4 regions of the Streptomyces sp. NPDC047000 genome follow, and region 3 is predicted to be linked to each of the others. Evidence: riboswitches for the same ligand, from Rfam matches in the RefSeq annotation. Region 3 holds a riboswitch; each other region holds the start of a gene.

Evidence for each region. A riboswitch is a leader RNA that binds a small molecule or an ion and turns the genes downstream of it on or off. The one in region 3 is predicted to bind cyclic di-AMP.
Region 1: it holds a riboswitch for cyclic di-AMP, as region 3 does, so the genes downstream of both, ABZ862_RS22425 (M23 family metallopeptidase) here and ABZ862_RS15540 (C40 family peptidase) in region 3, are expected to answer to the same signal.
Region 2: it holds a riboswitch for cyclic di-AMP, as region 3 does, so the genes downstream of both, ABZ862_RS36475 (transglycosylase SLT domain-containing protein) here and ABZ862_RS15540 (C40 family peptidase) in region 3, are expected to answer to the same signal.
Region 4: it holds a riboswitch for cyclic di-AMP, as region 3 does, so the genes downstream of both, ABZ862_RS04225 (NlpC/P60 family protein) here and ABZ862_RS15540 (C40 family peptidase) in region 3, are expected to answer to the same signal.

Annotation. Positions count from the first base shown of each region.
Region 1 covers NZ_JBEYWE010000014.1:87,889-90,080, forward strand. Annotated here, with positions in the region: gene ABZ862_RS22425 (M23 family metallopeptidase) at 202-963, opposite strand; cyclic di-AMP (ydaO/yuaA leader) riboswitch at 976-1,138, opposite strand; gene ABZ862_RS22430 (pitrilysin family protein) at 1,365-2,192, opposite strand, start outside.
Region 2 covers NZ_JBEYWE010000044.1:10,200-12,391, reverse strand. Annotated here, with positions in the region: gene ABZ862_RS36480 (HAD family hydrolase) at 1-688, shown strand, start outside; gene ABZ862_RS36475 (transglycosylase SLT domain-containing protein) at 708-1,217, opposite strand; cyclic di-AMP (ydaO/yuaA leader) riboswitch at 1,220-1,351, opposite strand; gene ABZ862_RS36470 (polyprenyl synthetase family protein) at 1,981-2,192, shown strand, end outside.
Region 3 covers NZ_JBEYWE010000008.1:105,347-107,538, reverse strand. Annotated here, with positions in the region: gene ABZ862_RS15550 (TetR/AcrR family transcriptional regulator) at 1-178, opposite strand, end outside; partial or broken gene ABZ862_RS15545 (hypothetical protein) at 575-860, shown strand; cyclic di-AMP (ydaO/yuaA leader) riboswitch at 1,209-1,422, shown strand; gene ABZ862_RS15540 (C40 family peptidase) at 1,426-1,899, shown strand; gene ABZ862_RS15535 (ATP-binding protein) at 2,144-2,192, opposite strand, start outside.
Region 4 covers NZ_JBEYWE010000002.1:184,830-187,021, reverse strand. Annotated here, with positions in the region: gene pcrA (DNA helicase PcrA) at 1-761, opposite strand, end outside; cyclic di-AMP (ydaO/yuaA leader) riboswitch at 1,025-1,197, shown strand; gene ABZ862_RS04225 (NlpC/P60 family protein) at 1,205-2,192, shown strand, end outside.

The DNA.
Region 1 (2,192 bases), on a different contig from region 3:
GGGACGGAATTTCCGACGGCGGGCCGGAATCCGGGGATATTTTTTGGACAGCGGGCCACCGGAAAACCGAAAGCCCCGGCTCGGACGAGCCGGGGCTTCCCGGGGACGTGATGTACCGCACTCCGCGCCGGGCGCGGGACGGCGGCTGCCGGCTGCCGGTGCCGGATGTTCACATCGTGCCGGCGGGGCGGGCGACGGGTGTCAGATGCTCACACCGTGCTGACGCAGGTACGCGACGGGGTCGATGTCGGAGCCGTACTCCGCGGTCGTACGGGCCTCGAAGTGGAGGTGCGGTCCCGTGACGTTGCCGGTCGCGCCGGACAGGCCGATCTGCTGGCCCGTGACGACCTGCTGGCCCACGGACACCGCGATGGACGACAGGTGGCCGTACTGCGTGAAGGTGCCGTCGTTCATCCTGATGACGATCTGATTGCCGTACGAACCTCCCCAGCCGGTCTCGACGACGGTGCCGTAGCCCACCGCGTGGACGCTCGTGCCGCTGGCGGCGTGGAAGTCGATGCCGGTGTGCGCGCCGGAGGACCACAGGGCGCTGCTGGCCTGGTAGCCGGTGGAGACGTACGAGTGGGAGATCGGCGCGACGAAGGTGTTGAGGCGCTTGCGCTCCGCGTCGCGGGCGGCGCGCTCCTTGGCCTCACGGGCCTTCTCCGCCAGCTCGGCCGCGCGCTTGCGGGCGGCCTGCTCGGCCTCCTTGCGCGCGGCTGCCGCCTGCTGGGCGGTGGCCTGGGCGTCGATCGTGTCGGCGACCGTGTCACCGAGGGCGACGACGGGGATGAGCCCGCTCGTCTCGAGCGCGTTCTGCGCGGGGTCGCCGGCCGCGAGTGCGGGGGCCGCGAGGGTGCCCACCACGCCGCTGGTGGCGAGGGCCGCGACACCCGCGGCCTGGGTGGTGGAACGCTTCATCCGGCTGGGCCGGCGGTGCTTCCCGGGGGCGCACGACGCCATGAAGGGGCTGGTCCTTTCCTTCCCTCTCGCCTACCGGGTTAGCTGACGGGTTCGGAGCAGGAAGGTCTCCTACGGACCCCCTCGCTGTACGCGCGGGCGTCCGATTCACCCCGGGGGACTGTGGGTCCCCGGCTCCCCCGGCTCGCGCCGTACGGGGACTCGGCGATGGCTGTCCGCTGCCGCGGATGCGGCGTGCTGCGTGACGGACAGGCCGGGACGACGCTAGACGGGGCGGCTTTCGGTCCTCAAACGGATCACATCTTTTGTAGCGCACGCCACAGGGCATACAGGTTGCCTCTCCCGTAAATCGGGCATACGCCCACCCCTGCTGACGGCCGGTGGGCGGACAGGAGCCCTGACGGCCGGGCCGTCCGGCCGTCAGGGCTCACCCGCGCGCGGTGCTACTCCGCCGTGACGACCGTGACGTCGCCGATACCGAGGGCCTCGACGGGCTCCCTGATCTGTGCCGCGTCGCCGACGAGGACCGTCACCAGACGGTCCACCGGGAAGGCGCTCACGACCGCCGCGGTGGCCTCCACGGTGCCGGTCGCGGCGAGCTGCCGGTAGAGCGTCGCCTGGAAGTCGTCGGACAGGTACTGCTCGACCTGGTCGGCCAGCGTGCTCGCCACGGCGGCGGCGGTCTCGTACTTCAGCGGCGCCACGCCGACGAGGTTCTGCACGGCGACGTCCCGTTCGGCGTCGGTCAGCCCCTCCGCGGCGAGCGTGCGCAGCACCGTCCACAGGTCCTGCAGTGCGGGACCGGTGTTCGGCGTGTCGACGGAACCGCTGATGGCGAGCATCGCGGCGCCGGTGCCGTCCGGCGCGGACCGCAGGACCTGCCCGAACGCCCGCACACCGTAGGTGTAGCCCTTCTCCTCGCGCAGCACACGGTCCAGGCGCGAGGTCAGGGTGCCGCCGAGGCAGTACGTGCCGAGCACCTGGGCCGCCCACGTCCGGTCGTGCCGGTCGGGACCGGTGCGGCCGATGAGCAGCTGCGTCTGGACGGCACCGGGCCGGTCCACGATGACGACGCGGCCGGTGTCGTCGGACGTCACCGCGGGCACCGGACGGGGCCGGGCCGGGGCACCGCTCCAGCCGCCCAGGGTGTCCGCGAGCAGCTCGTCCAGGTCGACGCCGGTGAGGTCGCCGACGATCACGGCGGTGGCCGTCGCGGGGCGCACGTACCGCTCGTAGAACCGGCGTACGGCCGCGGCGTCGATCTTCTCGAC
Region 2 (2,192 bases), on a different contig from region 3:
CCTGGAGGACCTGGGCGGCGCGGGGTTCGCGGTGTGCGCCCAGGGCGCGCAGCTGTACGACGCCGCCACCGACCGGCTGCTGTGGTCCGTCACCCTGGACCGCGAACTGGCCGAGACCGCGCTCGGCAAGATCGAGGCCGAGGTGGGGGAGCTGTACGCGGCCGTCGACCAGGACGGCGTGGACGGGCTCACGCTGACAGAGCCCGGCTATCTGATGCCGCACCCGACCCTGCCGGCGGTGCGGGTACGGCATCGCGACGACCTCTGGTGCGAGCCCATCAGCAAGGTCCTGCTGCGTCATCCCACGCTGTCCGACGACGAGTTGGCGGCGACGGCGCGCGGAGTGATCGGTTCGCTGGCCACCGTCACCATGTCGGGCCCGGGCACCGTGGAGCTCCAGCCGTGCGGCATCACCAAGGCGACGGGCCTGGCCCTGGCCGCCGAACACCTCGGTGTGCGCCCCGCCGACACCATCGCCTTCGGTGACATGCCCAACGACATCCCGATGTTCGACTGGGCGGCCCACGGCGTCGCCATGGCCAACGCGCACCCCGAACTCAAGGCGGTGGCCGACGAGATCACCCTGTCCAACGAGGACGACGGCATCGCAGCGGTCCTGGACCGCCTCTTCCCCCAGGGGCCGGCGGTCCGGTTCGGGAACGAGGCCCCGCAAGGGGCCGGTTCCTGAGGGGCCGGCCCGGCGGGGGCTAATACGCTCCGTTGACGTTGTCGATCGACCCGTAGCGCGCCGCGGCGTAATTGCACGCCGCGGTGATGTTGGCCACCGGATCGAACGGGCTGTAGGACGTTCCCGCCACGTGGTAGGCGAGGAAGGTCGGGTCGATCACCTGGAGCAGCCCCTTGGACGGAGTCCCCTTGGCCGCGTTGGAGTCCCAGTTGTTGACGGCGCCGGGGTTGCCGGAGGACTCGCGCATGACGTTGCGGTAGATGCCGTTGTAGGTACCGGGAATGCCCTTCTGCGCCATGATCGCGAGGGACTGGCGGATCCAGCCGTCGAGGTTGTTCGGGTACCCGGCGAGAGCGGTGGACGAGGTGGCCGGCGTGGCGGGGGCCGCGGACGCGCTGGTCGCGCCGACGAGCGGCAGCGCCAGGACGGCGGCGCCGGTCACGGCGACGGCGAGCGTGCGCAGGAGGCCGGAGGAGCGGGGGGCGCGGGACGCGCTGAGGGCATGGCGGAGCTGGCCCGGTGCAGACATGACACATTCCTCTCCGTCGCCTGCGAGGTGAGCTGTCGGGTTCGGGCGGGAGCTGCCCGGCCGGGCCGCCCTGCGGCGGCGCGACTTCACCCCGAGCCGGCCCGGCGCGCTGTCCGGTACGGCGTTCTACCTGGGTCCCCCGCTCCTGCCATGGCGAGTGGGTGGGTGGTCGGTCGGGCGGCGGCAGGATTCGGCGTTCCGCTCGACTGGCCGGGAACGTATGCGAGAGCACATGTCCGGAACAAGTCGCGGAGAGGGGTATCGCGCAGTTTGACCTTGGTCGGAGCGATATGGGCCGCTTGATCCTTTGCGTCCGCCATGCATCAACTGGGCGGCAGGGGAAAGAGGGTGTGGGGAGCGTCGGCGCGCGGTGGGCCGGACGCGCCGGGAGTGCCGAGTGAGGCAACTCACGGTTTCGAGCGAGAGTGACGAAAAGGGCAATTAGCTCAGATGTGATCAGTTCGGACGTATTTCGACGGCCGACTCCGAATGGAACCTCGCGGGCGGTGCGCGTCGTTGTTCTGGTGATGGTGTGCGATCGCCCGATTCGCGGCAGACGGCAATAATTCCTCTTAAGTCAATCAATGTCCGTTCTTATTGTTTGATCAAATGCATAACGGTCGTGATCCAATAGCGCCCGTCCTGTGACGGTGGGCGCTATCGGTGATCGAAAGCTGACCGGATACGCTGACTTGAGTGATGGCAGCGACCTATCGACAAACCGCGTAAGCGCCGGTAGACGCCAGCAGACAGGAGATCCCCCGTGACCGTCGTCGGGCCGTTCGGGCTGAGCGTGCGGGACCAGGCTCTGGAAGCCGATGTCCAGGCCGGATTGGCGGCTGTCGAGGAAGGGCTGCTCGAGGCCACCAAGAGCGAGGTCCCCTTCATCACACAGGCGGCGCAGCATCTGGTACGGGCGGGCGGCAAACGGTTCCGGCCCCTGCTGGTGATGCTCGCGGCGCGCTTCGGCGACCC
Region 3 (2,192 bases):
CGATCAGTTCGTCCTTGCCGTCGAAGTAGCGGTAGACGGCCCCGGCGGAGAGGCCGATCTCCTTGAGCACGTCCTGCACGGACGTGGCGTGGAAGCCGCCTCGGGCGAAGCAGAGAGCGGCGCCGTCCAGGATCTGACGGCGGCGGGCGTCGAGGTGCGCCTGGGACACGCGGGCCATGATCCGCAACGTAGAACGAACATTCCTTCCGGCCAAGCGGCCACGCCGCACGCAAGCCCCCCTCCGGGCCCGGACCCGTCCGCCTCCTCCTGCGTCACCGGCTTGCCGCGCCGCCACCCGCAACTCCCCGGAGGACGGGACCGTATACGGCACGCCGGCCGCGGCCCGCTCGTACGGCTCACCGGCCGGGAACCGGTGAGCGGGGACATCGGACGCGACAGGGTCCTGGACGCACGGGCCGCCGTGGGGTAGGGCTTGGTGAACCGGATCGTCCCCGGCCGCGGTACGGCACGCACCACGGCCGGCGCTCCGGACACCCCGGGTGCACCCGTCCCGGGCCCGCCCGCCGTTCCCGGGGCGAGGTGAGGTTCCGGTGCCGGCCCCGGGCCGCCGCCGCTGCCCGCTCCGGCACGCGCCGGGGGTGAGCTGATCGGCCGTCACCCGGAGGTGTTCGATCCGCCGGGCCGGATCCGTCCGGCGCACCCCGGTGACACCTGCCGGGGACCGCGCGCCGCCCGGGCCCCGGCGGCGCGGGCGGCCGAGCCGCGGGACGCACCGGAGCCGACGCACCGCCGGGGCGGGACGGAGCCGCCCGCGCCGGCCCCGGCGCGGGCGCTGCGGGTGCCGGCCGGCGAGCGCCGCGCGGCACGCCGTCACGATGCCACCCGGCTCCGCGAGTTGACGTACCGCCGACGGGACGGGCGGACGGCCGGCCCGGCCACCTCACCCGACGGTGTCCGGTCGGGGACGGAAACGGACCGGACGGGTTACCGCTGTTCGGTGGAGGTTCACCTCCTTTTCCTGGCCCGTTCCGGTTGCGCAACGCGCCTGGCCCCAGGGCGGAATGAGGCATTCCGACGCAGGTCCGGGACTGGTCAGGGCCGTCGACGTCCACTCGAACACCCCACTGTCCACCCGAACGGGTGAGTGGTGAGTAACAACACAAATCCCCGGTTCCGTTGGGATTTTCCGACTTCGGTAGGTGAAGATCCCTGTCTGACGACAAGCCCCCGCCACAGCGGCGGGGCGGTCCGGGCGGACGCCGAGTCCTGCCGCCGCCCGGATGACCGGTCGACAGGAGTGGATCGGCAGGAGTGGAGGACCCAAGCAGTCCGGGTCGCCGGGACGGTCACGCCATGACCGGTCCGCGCAGCCCTCGGGGTGAAGCCGCGGCAACGCGGCCGGGCAACTTCGCCAGCCCGAATCCGACAGGTCATCCTTCACAGGCGGCTGACGAAGGGTTGCGCATGACTGCGCTCAATCGTGTCCCGTCGCTCATGGCCAGGGCCGGTACGGCCTCGGCCTTCGCCATCGCCGCCGTGGGCGGTTCGGTCGTGGTCCCCGGGGTCGCCCCGGACGCCGCGGCCGCGACGCCCGCGACCAAGGCACTCCAGATCGCGGCCTCCAAGAAGGGCTCCCCGTACCAGTGGGGCGCCACGGGGCCCCGGAGGTTCGACTGCTCCGGGCTGACGCTGTACTCGTTCAAGAAGGCGGGCAAGAAGCTGCCGCGTACGGCCGCCGCGCAGTACAACAAGACGCACCACATCTCCGCCAAGAGCCGCAAGGCCGGAGACCTGGTGTTCTTCCATTACGGCTCCAGCGTGTACCACGTGGGCATCTACGCCGGAAAGGGGAAGATCTGGCACGCCCCGAAGACCGGGGACGTCGTGAAGCTGCAGAAGATCTGGACGAAGAGCGTCTGGTACGGCCGGGTGAGCTGACCGGTCCGGGGCGGTGACGGCGTCCTGACCCGCCGTCACCGGCCCGGAAGCCCGGCAGCGGCTTTCCCCGCCTCCCCGGGCCCTTCCGGGCCTCCCGGGGCCTTCCCGGCCTTCCTCGGGCCTTCCTGGCCGCTTCGCGCGGCCCGGCGGGCGCCAGGAGGCCCTGGGGCCCTTGGAGGCCCGCCCGCCCGCTTCCGACGCGTCAGGGCTCCCGCCCGGGGCCCGGCGCGTCTCCCCGGGCCTCCTACGGCTCCTGCCGCCCCGCCCCCGGCAACGGACCCCCCGGGACCGCA
Region 4 (2,192 bases), on a different contig from region 3:
CGCGACTGGTAGAGCGCGTACGCCTGGGCGAGGGTCTTCTCGAAGCCCTCGGTCGCCCGGGCGGCGAAGTCCTCCTCGTCGACCAGCTCGTTCTTCAGGTTGGAGATCTTGGCGCTGAACGACTTGGGCGGGTAACGCTTGGGGTCCAGCTCCAGATCACGGCAGACGAGCGCCATCAGCCGCTTGCTGTCGGCGGCGTCGTAGATCGAGAACGAGGACGTGAAACCGAGCTTCTTGGACTCGCGGCGCAGGATGCGCACGCACGCGCTGTGGAAGGTCATCACCCACATGGCGTTCGCCCGCGGCCCGACGAGCTGCTCGACACGCTCCTTCATCTCGCCGGCGGCCTTGTTGGTGAAGGTGATCGCGAGGATCTGGCCGGGATGGGCGCCCCGCTCGGCCAGCAGGTACGCGATGCGGTGCGTGAGGACCCGCGTCTTGCCGGAACCGGCTCCGGCCACGATGAGCAGCGGGGTGCCGGAGTGCACGACGGCGGCGCGCTGGTTGTCGTTCAGCCCTTCCAGCAGGGCGGCCGGGTCGACGACGGGGCGCGGGGCACCGTCCCGGTAGTAGGCGTCGCGGCCGGACGTGCCGCCCTGGTACGCGTCCTGGTCCGGGGGCACGTCGAACTTCCCGCCGAACAGATCGTCCGGAAGCGACTCCGGTACGTGATCGTCCTCGGGCGGCGGCGGGGGCTCCCCCTCGTGGCCCTTAGGGGCCTGGAGGTCCGCCAGGAAGCTGTCGTCAAAGAGGCTGCTCATCGCTCTCCGAGTCTATGACCCCCCACTGACAATCCGGAGCCGCTCCGGGAAGGGGCAGCCGGGGCGCCGGGCGCCGGTGAGACCCAGGTCACGCTCCGGGCAAGGGGCGCAGATCACCCCATAAGGACGTCACGGCCACCCGGCGAGGTGAAGGTCACAAATTAGTATCGGGCATATCGGCCATCAACCTTCACAGGCAGCACACGAGTTGGCTACCGTTCCGGTCAGACCGCACGACCCCCACCGGCGAACGTCGCCGGGCCGCGCGGCCTCCGCCGAGTCCGGTGCGCCCACAGGGCAGCCGGAGCCGGGGACCCACCGACCTTTGGGGTGAATCGGCCCGTATCCCCGCCGGGATGCGAACCGTAGGGCAACCCTTCCGAACCACCCGCCCGAACCCGACAGCTAACTCGGTAGGCGGAACGTGGAAGGAGTCGCCTCCCTTGGCGTCGCACCGCAAGTCGCGCCCCGCCGGCCCGCGTGTCGCAGGCATTCGCACCCCCGTCATCGCCACGGCGGCCTTCACCTCCGTCGCCCTCCTCTCCCAGACCGCGAACGCGGCCCCCTCCGACGACAGGCCGAGCCTGGAGGAGGTGCAGAAGAAGGTCGACGACCTCTACCGCCAGGCCGAGTCCGCGACCGAGAAGTACAACGCGGCCAAGGAGAAGACCACCAAGCAGCGCAAGCAGGTCGACACCCTCCTCGACGACGTCGCCAAGCGCACCCAGAAGCTCAACGCGGCACGGGAGCAGCTGGGTTCCTTCGCCGCTGCCCAGTACCGCACGGGTGCCTCCGCACCCAGCACGGCGACCTTCCTGCTGGCGGACACCCCGCAGGACTACTTCGACCAGTCGCAGCTGATGAGCCGTCTGACCACCCGCCAGAAGGGCGCGGTGGACGATTACGTCAGTGAGCAGTCCGCGACGATGAAGAAGCGTCAGGAGGCCGCGCAGAGCCTCCAGACGCTCACCGAGTCGCAGAGTGACCTGAAGACGGCGAAGTCGACGGTTCAGAAGAAGCTGTCCGACGCCCGCGGCCTCCTCTCGAAGCTGAACGCGGAGGAGAAGGCACGCCTGGCGGCGATCGAGAAGAAGAAGCAGGAGGAGGCCGCCCGCAAGGCGGCGGAGCTGGCCAGGCAGCAGGCGGCAGCGGAGAAGGCGGCCCAGGACAACACGTCCGCAGGCTCGTCCTCTTCCTCGTCATCGTCCTCGTCCTCTTCGGGTTCGTCCTCCTCCTCGACGTCGACGAAGGCGGAGAAGGCCCTCGCGTTCGCCCGCGCCCAGATCGGCAAGCCGTACGTGTGGGGCGCCACGGGCCCCGACTCCTACGACTGCTCGGGCCTGACCCAGGCGGCCTGGAAGGCGGCGGGCGTCACCCTCCCGCGCACGACCTACGACCAGGTCAACGCGGGCACCACGGTCTCCCTGGCCG